One region of the Aeromicrobium sp. 50.2.37 genome, then DNA from elsewhere that is predicted to be linked to it. Evidence: predicted binding sites of a transcription regulator. Region 1 holds the regulator's gene; the other holds the start of a gene.
What was found. Region 1 encodes LexA, which represses DNA repair genes until DNA is damaged. Its sites were predicted from a motif close to TCGAACANNTGTTCGA; they were not measured.
Positions count from the first base shown of each region.

Region 1 (7,836 bases):
GCTACCTCGTGCCCAGCCTGCTCCACCAGGACCGCGTGGTGGTCTCCACCGCCACGCTCGGGCTGCAGCACCAGCTCGTCCAACGTGACCTCCCGGCCCTGGTGGCGGGCGCACGCGAGGCCATGGGCACCACGCCGTCGTACGCCGTGGTGAAGGGGCGGGCCAACTACGCGTGCCTGCACCGCGTGCGCGAGGGCGTGCCCGACGAGCAGGGTGCTCTCGTCGACCTGCCCGAGGGAAGCCTCGGTGCCGAGGTGCTGGCGCTGCGGGAGTGGGCCGAGGACCTGGCGGGCAAGCCGGGGACCGGCGACGGTGCGCACGGGGACCGCGAGTCCGCGCCTTCGCACACCGATCGCGCCTGGCGGCAGGTCAGCGTCAACCACCGCGAGTGCGTGGGTGCCACGCGCTGCCCGCACGCCGCCGAGTGCTTCGCCGAGCTGGCCCGCGAGTCCGCCCAGCACGCCGACGTCGTCGTCACCAACCACGCGCTGCTGGCCATCGACGCGATCGACGGCGTGCCGATGCTCCCCGAGTACGACGCGGTGGTGGTGGACGAGGCGCACGAGCTGGCCGCACGTGTCACCCAGGCCGCCACGTCGGACCTCGACCCGGCGGGCATCGAGCGCGCCGCCCGCCGCGCCCGGCCCCACACCGACGGCGAGACCGACGACCTCAACGAGGCTGCCGACGCCCTGGCGGCCGCGCTGGCTCGCGTCGACGTCGGACGCATCGACGTGCTCGACGACGAGCTGGCCGAGGCGCTCGCGCGGGTCCGCGACATGGCCCGTGCCTGCCTGTCCGCCTTCCCTCGCGAGAAGTCCGACGGCGAGGCCGACGCCTCCCGCCAGCAGGCGAAGGCCGGGCTCGAGGAGGTGCGCCTCGTCGCCGACCGCATGGCGAGCCTGCGCGAGCCGGAGGTGCTGTGGCTCTCCGACACCCGCGGTCCGGTGCTGCACGTGGCCCCGGTCGACGTCTCGGCCAGCCTGCGCGACAAGCTCTTCGAGGAGAAGACGGTGGTGCTCACCAGCGCCACGCTCACCGTCGGCGGTGGGTTCGACCCCGTCGCCGCAGCCGTCGGGCTCCGCCCGGGTGACAGCGAGGTGTGGACCGGTCTCGACGTCGGCTCACCGTTCGACTACCGCCGCCAGGGCATCCTCTACGTCGCCAAGCACCTGCCGCCGCCGGGTCGCGACGGCATCACCGACGCCCAGCTCGACGAGATCGCCGCCCTGCTGGAGTCCGCGGGCGGACGCACGCTGGGGCTGTTCTCGTCGCGGCGTGCGGCCGAGGCCGCAGCCGAGGGAGTGCGCACGCGCCTCCCCGACCACGAGATCCTCTGCCAGGGCGACGCGCAGCTGTCCGAGCTGACCCGACGCTTCGCCGAGGAGGAGCGCACCAGCCTGTTCGGCACGCTCAGCCTGTGGCAGGGCATCGACCTGCCGGGCGACACCTGCAGACTCGTGATCATCGACCGCGTCCCGTTCCCGCGGCCCGACGACCCGCTCATGAGCGCACGTCAGCGACTGGTCGAGAAGCGCGGCGGCAACGGGTTCATGACCGTGGCGGCCAGCCATGCCGCACTGCTGCTGGCGCAGGGGTCCGGGCGGCTGATCCGACGCACCACCGACCGGGGCGTCGTGGCCGTGCTCGACCCCCGGCTCGTCACGGCGCGCTACGGCTCGTTCCTCGCCGCCTCACTGCCTCCGCTGTGGCGCACGACCGACCGCGACGCCGTTCTGGGAGCCCTGGGACGACTCGACTTGAATGGCCACTGAAACCTCCACGGCTTGATATCCTGAGCCGTCATCCCACGCAATGAAGGGCTCGGGGGCCAATGCGTCGTCTCGTTCTCGTAGCAGTGTCCGGCCTCGTCGGGTCGCTGCTCGTCGCTGTACCCCTGCCGGCCTCGGCCGCCACAGGGGTCTCCATCTCGGCAGGCACCGTGGCGGTGCAGGCCTCGGGTTCCCAGCGCTTCGTGGAGGTGTTCGCGCGCTGCCTCGGCTCCAAGACGTGTTCAGGCAAGGCCACGTTCGAGGGTTCCGGAGCGGGCACGGCCCGCTACTCCATCAAGGGCGGCAAGTCGGCCTACATCACCGTGCCGTGGAGCAACGTGGAGCAGGACCAGCCCACGGGCGTCGAGTCCGGCGAGGTGCGCCGGGCTACGCTCGCCGTCGACCCCAGCGACAAGGCCGTCTTCCGACGCACGATGACGCTCGAGAAGCGCATCGCGAGCCGCAAGATCGTCGGCACCGTCAGCGGATCCACCGTCGGCGTCACCGACCGCGAGGTCACGCTCTGGACGGTCTCGGACCTGCGCACCACCCGTGTGAAGGCCGTCGAGGTCGAGTCCAACGGTTCCTTCGACCTCGGCTCGTTCGGCCTCGGTCGCAACAACGCCCCCGGCCAGGCGTACCGCCTGAGCCTCAGCGCCACGGTCGACGGCAGCGCTCGCGAGTGGTTCTGGCGAGGCGGCACCTTCGGCACCGGCGCGTTCACGGGCGGCGGGCGCACGATCCGCGAGTCCGGCGTCGTGCGCGTCCAGAAGGGTGACAACTTCACGGCGAACTTCGCCTACGGCACGGTCACGGGGTCGCTCACCGGCACCGGCGCCAACAAGGCCGAGGTCCGCATCGTGTCCCCGAGCGCCGTCAAGTACACGCGCGCCTCGGATCTCCGGAGCCTCGACGTCCCCTTCTGCGGCAACGAGTTCGGCGATGACCAGGTCTCCGGAGGCACGTACCAGGTGCGGTTCGTTCCGCGCCCCGATGGCGGCACCAAGAGCTTCATGGTGGCCTTCGAGCCCATCGGATCCAAGCGTGGCGCCGTGATCGTCGACGGCGGCGACGTCGTCGACAGTTGTCACAAGGCCACGGGTTATGTCGGCGGCTCATCTCGGCTCCTGGGCTTCGGCGACGCGTCCACGAAGACCGTCCCCGCCGTGACCATCGACCAGGATGAGACCGAGCTCGACGTCTCCCTGACGTCATCCTTCGGACTCAACGGCAATGATCGGTGGGTGACGCTGCGCGAGTACGCGCCGGGTCGCAAGGCCCTCGACTCGCCGATGGTTGCGGCCAAGCGGGCAGGCACCGACAAAAAAGTCACGTTCACCGGCTTGCGACCGGGCAAGTACGTCTTCGAGGCCGGCCGCCGCACCAGTTGCTCGGGCTGGTTCCAGAGCATCTATACCGACAACTACCTCTACCACAAGGGTCTGGAGCGCCAGTCCGAGCGCTGGAAGACCATCAAGGGCAAGTACGGCTCCCGCCCGTACAATGTGATCTCTCGGGAAAACGGCTATGTTCCGAAGAGCCCCGGCAAGGGCTACAAGGGCTGGATGTACCGTCCGGTGTGCACCACCGTCACGTCGGGTGCGCAGAAGGTCGTCGACGTCGGCAACTTGCCCGGGCGGGCCTCCATGAGCCTGTCCAAGGGTGCGACGATCTCCGGCCGCATCACCCGCGTGGGCGGCAAGTCGAACAAGGAGATCCTCGTGACGGCCTATGCCTCCGACGGCACACGCGTCCTCCGTTCGGCGTACTCCGACCGGTCCGGTCGCTTTACGATCCGCGGTCTGGCGTCCGGCAAGTACAAGATCGTCGTCAACGCTGACTCGTGGCGCGGCATCGGACGCACGCACAAGGGCGCTCAGAGCAAGACGGTCACTGCGGGTCGCAGCTACTCGGTGGGCACGCTGAACTTCCGCTCGTGAGCTCGACCATCGGGGCCGATACGCGCACTTCGCTTCGACCGCCTCATCCTTGTTAGGGTGAGGCGGTCGTGTCGTCATCTCTCGGGGGAACTCTCGTGCATCGAGTCGCGCTTGCCGTCCTGACCAGCCTGGTCCTGTCTTGTCTGGTGGCGGTGACCTTCGGCGCACCGGCCCAGGCGTCGTCTGGGCTCACGGTGACGGGAACGTATGCCGCAGTGGAATCGAGCACGGACTCCACCGGTCACTACCCCGTCTACGTGTCGGCCAAATGCAACGGGTCGCGCACCTGCAAGGGCTCCGCAGTGATCCTGGGGCAGCAGCCGAGCTTCCGGACGTGGTCCTACTCGATCCCCGCGGGCAAGACCGGTTATCTGAAGGTCTACTGGCTGAAGCACCCCGACAACCCGGCTCCGACCGGCTTGGGCGGCACTCCCGGATCGGACGGCACGACCTTCGACCGGACGATCAAGGTGTACCGGAGCGGCGCTTCTGCGCTTGAACGCCCGCTGCGGCTCGAGCGTCGACAGCGCACTCGGATGCTTCAGGGTGCGGTCACCGGTCCTGCCGACGGTGTCTCAGACCTTGCGGTCACGCGGTGGGTCAACAACGGACTGACCTGGCGCCGCGCGCAGACGGTGCGACCGGATGAGCAGCGGCGGTACTCGATGCCGATCGCGCTGGGCACGAACAACAAGTCGTCCGCCCCGTACCGGCTCAGCATCCGAGCTACCGTCGCCGGCGAGACGCGCGAGTGGTTCTGGCGGGGGGACGCTTCCGGCACTGGTCGCACCTATGGGGGCGGCGGCCGCGTCCGGGAAGGGTCAACCGCCACTGTCGGCAAGTACGGCGACTTCACGGCCAACTTCCGCTACGGATCCGTCACCGGCGTGCTCTCCGGCTCCGCGGCTGCCACGGCGCAGGTCCGGGTCATCGCGCCTCCGTCTTCGCGTCCGACTCGCGCGTCGGATCTGCGCGCCCTCGACGTGCCCTACTGCGCGAACGAGTTCGCCAGTACCCGCGCGTCAGGCGGCAGCTACACCGCTCGATTCGTGCCGCGCACCTCGGGCGGGTCGACCGGCTACCTAGTGGAGTACCTCCCCGGCGGGGGGCAGCGCAAGGGCGTGGTCGGCGCTTCGGGCCAGTACGCCAACTGCCATGCAGCCACCCGCTACACGGCAAGCTCGAAGGACGATGACCTCGTCGCCGGGCGCGACGCCGACCTGATGGCGACGGTCTCGGCGAACCTGGACCAGAACAAGAACACGCTGACCTTCGACACCGACCCGACCTACTCGGGCTTCAACGGATGGGACAAGTGGTCCACGGTGCGCGAGTACGTGCCCGGTACCAAGGTGCTGGACCAGCCGATCGTGGCCTCCGGCTTCGTGGACTCCAACGGTACGAAGGCCTTCGACGGGCTTCGCCCGGGTCGCTACGTCGTGGAGGTGGGACGGACCACCCAGTGCTCGTCGTGGTACCCGAGCATCTACAAGGACAACTACCTGTACCACAAGGGCCTCGAGCGGGGTCACGAGAAGTGGAAGACAGTCAACGGCGCGAAGGCCGAGTACGCGAAGTCCATCGAGAAGGGCTTCCCGCGCGCCGGGAAGAACCCTCCCTCGGGGTACAAGGGCTGGATGTACCGGGACGCGTGCCGCCACACCGGCACGGGCAGCGCCGTGACCGTGAATTTCCCCGACCGCTCGGTGACGTCGAACATCTCCAAGACGTCGAAGGGGGCCACGATCTCGGGCAAGGTCACCCGCGCCGGGGGCAAGAGCAACAAGGAGCTCCTTGTCTCGGTCTACTCGACCCAGGGCACACTTGTCATGCGGTCCGCATACACGGGCTCCTCCGGGAAGTTCGTCATCCGCGGTCTCGCGTCGGGGAACTACCGCATCGGCGTCAACCTCGATTCCTGGCGCGGCATCGGGCGCACCTTCGATGGGACCAAGACCAAGAGGGTCACCGCCGGCAAGAACTACAGCGTGGGCACTCTGAAGTTCAAGGGCTGATACATACGGCCACATCGAAGGGCCCCCTCCCGCCTGGGAGGGGGCCCTTCGAGTCGTATCCGTGAGCGGTCGACGGGAGTCAGAGGCGGCGCAGCACCGTGGTGACCTTGCCCAGGATCGTGGCGTGGTTGCCGTCGATGGGGGAGTAGTCGTCGTTGTGCGGCAGCAGCCAGATCTGGCCGTCCTTGCGCTGGAACGTCTTGACCGTGGCCTCGCCGTCGAGCATGGCCGCGACGATCTCACCGTTCTCGGCGACCGGCTGCTGGCGGACGACCACGTAGTCGCCGTCGCAGATCGCCGCGTCGACCATGGAGTCGCCGCGCACCTCGAGCAGGAACAGCGTGCCGTCACCGACGAGGGAGCGGGGGAGCGGGAAGATCTCCTCGACCTGCTCCTCGGCCAGGATCGGACCGCCTGCGGCGATGCGACCGAGCATGGGCACGTAGGTGGCCTCGGGGCGCTGGTCGCCGAAACCCGTCTCGTCGACCTCGGAGTCGTCGGCCGAGCTGAGCGTGCGCCGTGCCTTGACCACCTCGGGCAGGAAGATCTCGATCGCGCGCGGGCGGTTGGGGTCGCGCTTGACGTAGCCGAGACGCTCGAGGACCCGCAGCTGGTGGGCGACCGAGGAGGTGCTGGCCAGGCCGACCGCGCCACCGATCTCGCGCATGCTGGGCGGGTAGCCGCGCTGCTCGATCTGGTCGCGCATGAAGTGCAGGATCTTCTGCTGCCGGCCGGTGAGGCCGGTCATTTCGTCGACGGGACCGTCGGGCAGCTCACGCACGGAGTTGCGTGAACCCTTCGGGCGGCCCCGACGCGGCGCGTCGGAGGAGGGGTCGAGGGTGCTGTCGTCGCTCATGGTCACCACGCTAGACCTCTGCGAGGACGTTTACAAACACATGTTCGACAGCGTGTCGCGCGTTCGAACGCCGCGCTTGCTCGCCCCGTGACGGTGCCCAGGGCGCCGCCAGGCGAGTGCGACGCGTCACAGTCGAACACCGTGTCGAGGATTCTTTCGCTGGAATTGCAGGCGATCGAGCCGCCTGTTCGGATTCCTGTTCGAAAGGGGGCTGCTTTTGTCGGCACCTTCCCCTACTGTCGTACACGTGTTCGATCGAACATCTGTTCGTCGGATCCGCGGAGCACCACCGCCCCCGGAGCATCGACGTTCGAATGACATCGACAGGTGCTCGATCGACACACCAGACCACTCGACCCTCTCCCTTCCCCGGAGGTCACCATGAGCACCATCACCGTCTACGAGACCAGCCGCTTCGCCCCGTCGTTCTCCCGCGGGGTCACCTCGGCACCGCGCCGCACCGCCGAGCCTGCCGCCGTCCGGCTGACCCGCCGGGGCCGCCTCGTGCTCCTGCTCGCCGTCATCGCGGCGCTGGCGGTCACGGTCGTCGCGCTCGGCTCGTCCACCGTCGCCACGTCGGAGGCCGGCGCCGTCCCGGCCACCACGGTCGTCACCGTGCAGGAGGGGCAGACCCTCTGGCAGATCGCGGCCGACGCCAATCCCGAGGGCGACGTGCGCGACACGGTCGACGACATCATGCGCATGAACTCGCTGCCGAGCGCCGGCGCGCTGCAGCTCGGTTCCGACCTCGCGGTGCCCGTCTACGAGTGATGCGGCCGTCCGGCACCATGGAGGCATGAACGACGCCTCCACCGATCCGGGCTCGCCGCCGGCGGACCGCCCTCTGCAGGTCCATGTGCTGGCCGACGACACCGACCGCTCCGGCGGCTACGTCACCGAGCGGCTGCGTGAGCACGGCGCCGAGCTGACCTGGATCGACCGCGACACCATCGACGCCCCGTGGTCGGCGACCGGGGTCGACCTGGTCCTCAGCCTCGGGTCGGAGCGCTCGGCGCACGAGCCCCGCTGGGCCGGCGTCGTGGAGGCGGAGTCCGACGTCGTGCGGGTGGCGCTCGGGTCAGGCGTCCCCGTGATGGCCATCTGCTACGGAGCCCAGCTCGTGGCCCGCGCCCTCGGTGGCACGTCGTACCGCGGCGACGGCGCCGAGATCGGCTGGCGTCGCGTCGACACGCTCGACGAGGTCCTCTGCCCCGAGGGGCCATGGGGCCAGTTCCACCAGGACGTGCTGAGCC
Region 1 covers NZ_JANLGG010000001.1:18,478-26,313, forward strand. The annotation lists gene NUV38_RS00090 (ATP-dependent DNA helicase) at 1-1,775, shown strand, start outside; gene NUV38_RS00095 (carboxypeptidase-like regulatory domain-containing protein) at 1,859-3,712, shown strand; gene NUV38_RS00100 (carboxypeptidase-like regulatory domain-containing protein) at 3,928-5,727, shown strand; gene lexA (transcriptional repressor LexA) at 5,807-6,583, opposite strand; gene NUV38_RS00110 (LysM domain-containing protein) at 6,965-7,354, shown strand; gene NUV38_RS00115 (type 1 glutamine amidotransferase) at 7,380-7,836, shown strand, end outside.

Region 2 (7,836 bases), 330 kb from region 1:
CGTCGTGCCTCGACGACGCGACGGTTGAAGTCCGCGAGCATCTCGCGGACGCGTTCCTCCGAGCCAGTGGAGTCGAGGAGGTCGTCGAGCTCGGCGTCCTCCTTGCGCAGCGCCAGGGCGGGCGGCAGGACGCCGGAGACGTTCTCGCGCTCGATCAGCTGCTTGAGCCACCAGTCGGGATCGTGGCGGAAGACCCGGGGCGGCAACGGCTTGCCGGACAGCGGCAGGTCGTCGAAGTCGCCGCGTGCGATCGCGGCGCGGATCTGGCCGTCGACGTAGAGAGCCTGGTCCTCGGGGCGCCGCCCGCGTGCGGGTGCCGCGCCCTCGTCGACCTCGTCAGCGGCATCCGGGTCGGGAGCGCGCGACGTGTCGGGCGCCGGGTCGTCACCGAGGCGGTAGTGCGCCGCTCGGCGTCGCGGGTCGTCGGACATCGTTCCTCCTGCCACCACTCTAGGCAGGAGGAACGACACCGGCCGCTCGGCCGATCCTCAGTCGACGTCGTCGTCGACCCAGTCGAGGGTCTTGGTGACGGCCTTCTTCCAGCTGCGGTAGTACTTCTCGCGCTCGTCCTCGGGCATCTGCGGCGTCCAGCGCTTGTCCTCGCCCCAGTTGGTGCGGATGTCGTCCTCGTTCTCCCAGTAGCCGACGCCCAGACCCGCGGCGTACGCAGCGCCGAGCGCGGTGGTCTCGGCGACCTTCGGGCGCACGACGTCGACGCCGAGGATGTCGGCCTGGAACTGCATGAGGGTCTCGTTGACGACCATGCCGCCGTCGACGCGCAGCTCGGTGAGCGGGACGCCGGAGTCGGCGTTCATGGCGTCGAGCACCTCGCGCGTCTGGTACGCCGTGGACTCCAGCACCGCCCGGGCGATGTGGCCCCGGTTCACGTAGCGCGTCAGGCCCACCAGGGCGCCGCGTGCGTCGGGGCGCCAGTGCGGGGCGAACAGGCCCGAGAACGCCGGCACGAAGTACGCCCCGCCGTTGTCGTCGACCTGCTTCGCGAGGTCCTCGATCTCGGGGGCGCTGCCGATGAGGCCGAGGTTGTCGCGGACCCACTGCACGAGGGACCCGGTGACCGCGATGGAGCCCTCGAGCGCGTACACCGTGGGCTCGTCGCCGATCTTGTAGCAGACGGTGGTGAGCAGCCCGTTCTCCGACGGGACGGCCTCGGTGCCGGTGTTGAGCAGCATGAAGTTGCCGGTGCCGTAGGTGTTCTTGGCCTCGCCCTTCTCCAGGCAGGCCTGCCCGAAGGTCGCGGCCTGCTGGTCGCCGAGGATGCCGGCCACCGGGGTGCCGTTGAGGATGCCGGGCTTGCACTCGCCGTACACCTCCGAGCTCGACCTGATCTCCGGCAGCATCGACAGCGGGATGTTCATGTCGGCGGCGATGCTCTCGTCCCACTCCAGGGTCTCGAGGTCCATCAGCAGGGTGCGGCTCGCGTTGGTGACGTCGGTGACGTGGACACCGTCGTTCTCCGCGCCGCCCGTGAGGTTCCACAGCACCCAGGTGTCCATGTTGCCGAACAGCAGCTCGCCGGCCTCGGCGCGTTCCTGGGCACCCTCGACGTGGTCGAGGATCCATCGCACCTTGGGCCCGGAGAAGTAGGTGGCCAGGGGCAGCCCGACCGTCTCCTTGTAGCGGTCGAGCCCGCCGTCGGCGGCGAGCCCGTCGACGATCTTCTGGGTGCGGGTGTCCTGCCAGACGATCGCGTTGTAGATCGGCTGTCCGTTGGACTTGTCCCACACGAGGGCGGTCTCGCGCTGGTTGGTGATGCCGACCGCGGCGATGTTCTTGCTGTTGAAGTTCGCCTTGGCCAGGGCTCCGCCGATGACGTCACGCGTGTTGGTCCAGATCTCGAGCGCGTCGTGCTCGACCCACCCGGCGCGCGGGAAGATCTGCTCGTGCTCGACCTGGTCGACGGCCACCACCGATCCTGCGTGGTCGAAGATCATCGCGCGGGTCGAGGTGGTGCCCTGGTCGATGGCGAGGACGTACGTGTTGTCGGCCATGCTCGAATCTCGATTCTGTGTGGGGTCGGGGTGCGGGTCAGACGTAGTTCGCGGCGGCGGCCAGGAGGCCTCCGAGGATGCCACCGATGGCGGGTCCGACGACAGGGATCCAGGAGTAGGACCAGTTGCTGTCGCGCTTGTCCTTGATCGGCAGGACGAAGTGGGCGATGCGCGGGCCCAGGTCGCGCGCCGGGTTGATGGCGTAGCCCGTGGGACCGCCGAGGCTGGCGCCGATGCTGACGACGAGCAGCGCGACGGCCAGGGGGCCGAGCTCGGTGGGTGTCTTGCCGAACGCGATGATCACGAACACGAGGACGAAGGTGCCGATGATCTCGGTGATGAGGTTGGAGGACGTGCGCGCGATCTGCGGTGCGGTGCAGAAGACGCCGAGCTTGTCGTCCGGATCGCTCTCCGGGGCGTCGAACTGGTCGCGGTAGGCCAGCCAGCACAGCGTGGCGCCGAGGAAGGCGCCGAGCAGCTGGGCGGCGAGGTACACCAGCACCTTGACGGCGGTGTTGCCGCCGAGGTCGTCGCCGGACGCGACGAGACCCAGTGTCACGGCGGGGTTGATGTGCGCGCCGGACTTGTAGGCGACGTAGACGCCGGCGAACACCGCCAGGCCCCAGCCGAAGCTGACCATCAGGAAGCCGCCGGCGTTGCCGTTCGTCTTGGCCAGCGCGACGTTCGCGACGACGCCGCAGCCGAGCAGCAGGAGCGTGGCGGTGCCCATGACCTCGGGCAGGAAGATGTCTGTGAGCACGTGGTCCCCCCGGCCGACCCGACAGACTCGTAGCCCGCTCGGTGCGGACGTCCCCCGAGACGCCTCGGTCGGTGTGGGTCGAGCCTATCGTGACCCCCGTCACATCGCGGTGTGGGTGCGGCGTCGCCGGGACCGGGAGGATGTTCCAGGTCAGGGAGTCGAGCCGTCGGGTCGTGACCTCCGGGGTTGCGCGCTCGTTGGGGGTGATGACATCGATCGGGGGTCGCGAGGAGGTCGTCGTGCCCGTCCTGACCTTCGACATGCCTGCGGACTCCGGGGCGAGCCTGTGCGTGTCGACGCGACTGCTCGTGCGGGCCCCCGAGGTCGAGCTGTGCTGGCTCGAGGGTGACGAGGGCGTCCTGGTGCTGCGCCTGGAGTGCGACGAGAGCGACGTCGCGGTCCTTCGGCACCACGTGCTGACGGCTCACCCAGCAGTCGTGGACGCGGCGTCGCCGGGGGAGGGTCCTCCGGCACGTCCCGAGGCGCGGCGCGGCGTCGGTCGGCATCGGCGCTGACGTCGGCTGTAGACGCCTCGTCAGGCGGCGACGTACTCGAAGGCCCCCGTGGCTGGGTAGTGCTCGGCGAGCACGACGACGGGTTCGGTCCTCCTCGTCCAGGCGCGGGTGAAGGCGGTGCGTCCGGGCACGGCGCGTGTGGGCAGGTGCCATCGGGTGGTGCCGTCCTCGTCGTGGTCGACGGGGAGTGCTCCGCGGGTCTTGAGTCCGTGGTGGGGGCGACATCGTGGGTGGAGGTTGCCTGCGGTGGTGGGTCCGCGGTCTGGGTGGTCGGGGTCGAAGGGTTGCTGGTGGTCGAGGTCGCACGCTTCTGCTGGTTTGTCGCAGGTGGGGATGTCGCAGACGCCGTCGACGAGCTCGAGGGCGCGGCGGAGTGGGGCGGTGGGGAAGCGGCCGAGCTCGGTGACGTCGAGGATGCCGCCGGCCTCGTCGGTCAGGAGGCGACTGAACAGCGTGCCGGGCTGCGTGGCGAGCTCGCGGACCAGTGTGGGGTCGATGGCGTGCTGGCCGTCGCCGGTGACGGCGGGTTCGTCGTCCAGGCCCAGCAGGGTGGCCAGGGAGACGGTGATCCCGACGTGGAACCGGCCCCGGCCGGGGGCGTCCGCGGTGCGACCCAGGAGCCGGTCGGTCAGGACGTCGGCGCGGGCCTGGGACAACCGTCGGTCGTCGTCGGGGTCGTCGGCACGTTGCGCTTTGGCGGCCAGGGACAGCTTGCGCTCGATCAGCAGGGCGTCGTGGGTCGGGATGAACGCCTGGAGCAGGCTCATCCCGTCGTCCATCGCCGTGATGGTCACGTGGCGCTGGGCGGTCGCCTCGCGGCGGCGCCGTGCAACGTTCTCGGCCTCGACCCGTGCCACGAACCGGCGCAGCCAGCCCTTGAGCTGGGACAGCGTGTGGGTCGTGGCGTAGGGGACCACGGACTCGTCGAGCAGCTCCACCGACGCGACCTCGTGCAGGCGCCACCGGGCCGAGGCGATCGCGCGGGCCTTCGCCCGATCGAGCTCACCGTCGCTGTGGGCGGCCCACACCGTCGGCAGGCCCGCCGTGAGGGTCCTGGTCGTCGCGACCAGGTGCGCGACGAATCCCGACGCGACCTCGAGCTCGACCGCGACCTCCAGGATCGCGACCTGGCGGGCGTCCTCGGCCGAAGCAGCGCTCCGCCCGGCCGCGACCGCGTCGGACCGACGACCCTCCACGAACGCCAGCACCGTCGCAGCCTGCGCAGCCTCGGCCCGCCACAGCACCCGCGACGCATCCGTCGCGAGGCCGAGGAGAGAGTCCGTCGAGGTCATGTAACGAACATAGATTCGACGTCCGACACCGAGTTTCGCCGCGTTCGCCTCGGTGCCAAAAGCATCGGGGGGAGTGGAGCTACCCGTCCGCGCTTCTCAGGCTCACGTCGAGGCGGGTCATGAGTCGGGCGACCGGAGTGCGACCCGTCGGCGCCGGGGGATAGCGGCGCAGGATCGCCACGAGCGCGGGGGAGACGAGGCGTCGGGTGTCGTCGCCGCGGGAGTCGACTCAGGCGTCCTCGGCCGAGGTCGAGGCGCGCTGCTCCACGGCGATGAAGACCTTCACGCTGTCGTACGTCGCCACGTCCGTCGGTGCGAGACGCACGTCGGCCTCGCTGCGAGCCGCTAGACGTGTCGGCTCGCCGACAGGGGAGACCGTGAGAGCTTGTTGCGACTCCCCCTCGGCGGGGCGGTTCCAGGTGATCCCCACGAGGCGGACCACGTAGTCGCTTCTGCCGGGATTGCTCACCCTGGCCGTGCGAGCCTCGTACGGACGGTCGACCGGCTCTCCCTGGGCATCCAGGAAGTCGACCTCGGGATAGGCCGTCCCGGCGTCCTCGGCGGTGCGCATCCCTTCGACCGTGACCTCGACGTCCTCCACGTCGCCGGACCCGGGGCCCTCGAAACGCAGGATGTCGAGCACCTCGTAGTTCGCCGGCGCGACGACCAGACCTCGATCGCTTCCGAACACCGTGGTCACCGAGACATCGGTCATCGGCTCCGAGTCCGAGTCAAGTGCCACGAAGGACAGGGTCGGAGCTGCGGAGAGGGTCCTGGACGTGTTGGTGATCGTGAGCGTCTGGTCGATCGTTCCCTCGTCGGAGACGCCGGAGTAGGCGAACCGCAGGTCGACCGCATCGTCTGCGGGCTGGTTGGTGGAGCTCTCACTCGGGTCGTTCGACCCGGTGCAGCCGGCGAGGGCGAGCGACAGCAACGCGACGGTGATCGTTGTCCTGAACATCGTGCGACTCTAGAGGCCGGATCGTCCCTCGGCTCGCCTGGACGGAGCGAGCACGGCTTCGCTGGGTGGTTCGGGTGCGCCCGGGAGTGGAGGAGCGCACTTGACAGTTGACAGATGGGTTGTCACTTTTGCCAGGGTTCTGTCGTCCGAGTTCCCCGCAGTGACGTCTAGACCCCGACTCCGCGATTGTCAGATTGGTTGTCACGGATCGCTGGACCAGCGGGGTCTGGGTCAAGTTTGTCACTTAATTTGTCGCGTCTGGGCGCGTCCAGACGGAGGGTTGGGTTACGACCACCATTGAGGCGCTGATCCAACCGTGAATCGCCTAGCGAGGTGCCACTCGTCATGCTGGTCGGGAATGTCGCGTTCGCTGAACTCGCGAGGCGGTTCGACGGACAGGCGGCTGTCTAGCCGAGATGCTCGGGCACTGGCGTCGATAGGAAGCTGAAGATTGAGATCGATCTTCCGTGCTCGAAGGAGAGGGTCCCCCTCACCGGGGTCAAGTACGTGTTCCCCGCGAAGACGGAGTTCTCCCGGACCGCTGACTGCGACACTTGAAGTACTCGAACGCCACGGGACCTCTCGATGAACCTGCCCCGGCTTGGCGACATTCACAACATAGGGAGCGCGTTCGGTAGTGAACTGGAGAGCCATCACGTCGGCGTTGCCAGACACCAGTACCCGCAACCACGTCGGCTCGGGAGATGGACCGTCAAAGTGCTTTCGAACCGCATTCCACCAGTTCGCCGGTTCGACGCCCGAGGTACTTCCGATGCGCCGACGACGCTCGTCGAGGCCGATGACCCAGAGAATCGATTCACCGCCAGCAGCGTTCGCGTGGCCGGCGATACGGCGAGCAACATCATGATTAGCGGATGGCCATAGGGCCTTGAGTTCGATGCGGTCGTCTTCGACTTGTCGGCCCGCGATTACGGCTTCAACGATGGCACCGACGCGAGCCTCCAACATCTGCAACTCCATAACGGTCAGGTCTAGCAGATGAAGGACCCGGTGACTGGTGCCGCGTTTGGCGGCATAGTTCGCGTCCTGAGCCCTCGCGATGGCTCCTGGGCGTCGCTGCGCGCTAGTCCCAGCAGGGGGCACCGCTTACTCGATGCCCTTGACGCCGATGAAACGATCGATCGCATGGCCGTTTGCGACGCGCCCTGCCCCAGAGCGTGACGCGAGCGCGGTCTTCCGACATGCGCGGAGAGGAGAGCGGGCCGTACGCGCGGCGGTTCGCGTTGTGCGGAGCGCTGGCGCGGGCCGCTGCGACCGGAACAGAATCAAAGCTATGTCGCTTCGTTGACAAAAACTGTAAGTTGTCACACCATGGCAAGGGTGTGCTGATGTGCAGACAACTGGGCATCGCACTGTCAAACCCAATCTCGTGTTGGTGCGACCTGTCCTCTCGGAAGCTAGACGTCCGGGGGCGAGTGGCAGCAGCGACCTGGACCGCGGCGAAAGGACACCTGATGCCGAGCCTCCCGTCGGTGAGCGGCGTTCGCGTTGCTCCTGTCCGTCGACGAGGCTTGCGCGACGATGACCTGGCCTCGGTCACGTACTCATCCGTCACGGCCGTCGGGCCCATGAGCAGTGCGGAACACAGATGAGTCAGTCGCCGGCAGCCTTTCTCGACGCGACGGAGTTCCTCGATATCGAGCACGCAGCTGTCCGCGAGTTCACTGCAGCTTCGATCGAGGGCGCGAGAACCGACCGTGAGAAGTCGGTTCGCCTCTTCACCGCAGTCCGCGATCAGATTTGGTACGACCCCTACTCGGCGTCGGAAGACCCTGCTCACTACCGAGCGAGCTTCGTCCTAGAAGCAGGGCGTGCCTATTGCGTTCCGAAGGCGGTGCTGCTGACCGCGGTGTGCCGGGCCGCCGGGATCCCGGCTCGGCTTGGCTTCGCCGACGTCCGTAATCATCTGCAGACTGACTCGCTGCGCAGCCTCATGAGCGGGTCGGACTTGTTCGTCTATCACGGTTACAGTTCACTGTTCATCGACGGCAGGTGGGTCAAGGCGACGCCGGCGTTCAACACCGAGCTGTGCGCCCGATTCGGAGTTCCCCCGGTCGAGTTCGACGGCGAGCACGACGCGCTGATGCACGCCTTCACCGCCGATGGAACCCAGCACATGGAGTACGTCCAGGATCGCGGCGTCTTCGACGACCTGCCGCTGACCGACATCCTGACGGAGCTTCGTCGTTCCTACGGGTCGCTGATGGTCGCCTCCGCGGAGCGCGTGACGGATGAGTTCACCGATCCTCCAGCCACGAGCGCGTCGTCCGATGACAGT
Region 2 covers NZ_JANLGG010000001.1:344,517-352,352, reverse strand. The annotation lists gene NUV38_RS01570 (DUF1992 domain-containing protein) at 1-431, opposite strand, end outside; gene glpK (glycerol kinase GlpK) at 489-2,009, opposite strand; gene NUV38_RS01560 (MIP/aquaporin family protein) at 2,047-2,769, opposite strand; gene NUV38_RS01555 (hypothetical protein) at 3,009-3,284, shown strand; gene NUV38_RS01550 (HNH endonuclease signature motif containing protein) at 3,305-4,576, opposite strand; gene NUV38_RS01545 (hypothetical protein) at 4,806-5,537, opposite strand; gene NUV38_RS01540 (transglutaminase family protein) at 7,147-7,836, shown strand, end outside.
Region 2: NUV38_RS01550 (HNH endonuclease signature motif containing protein) is a predicted target of LexA. The motif match lies at 4,580-4,595, and genes of this name have one in related genera.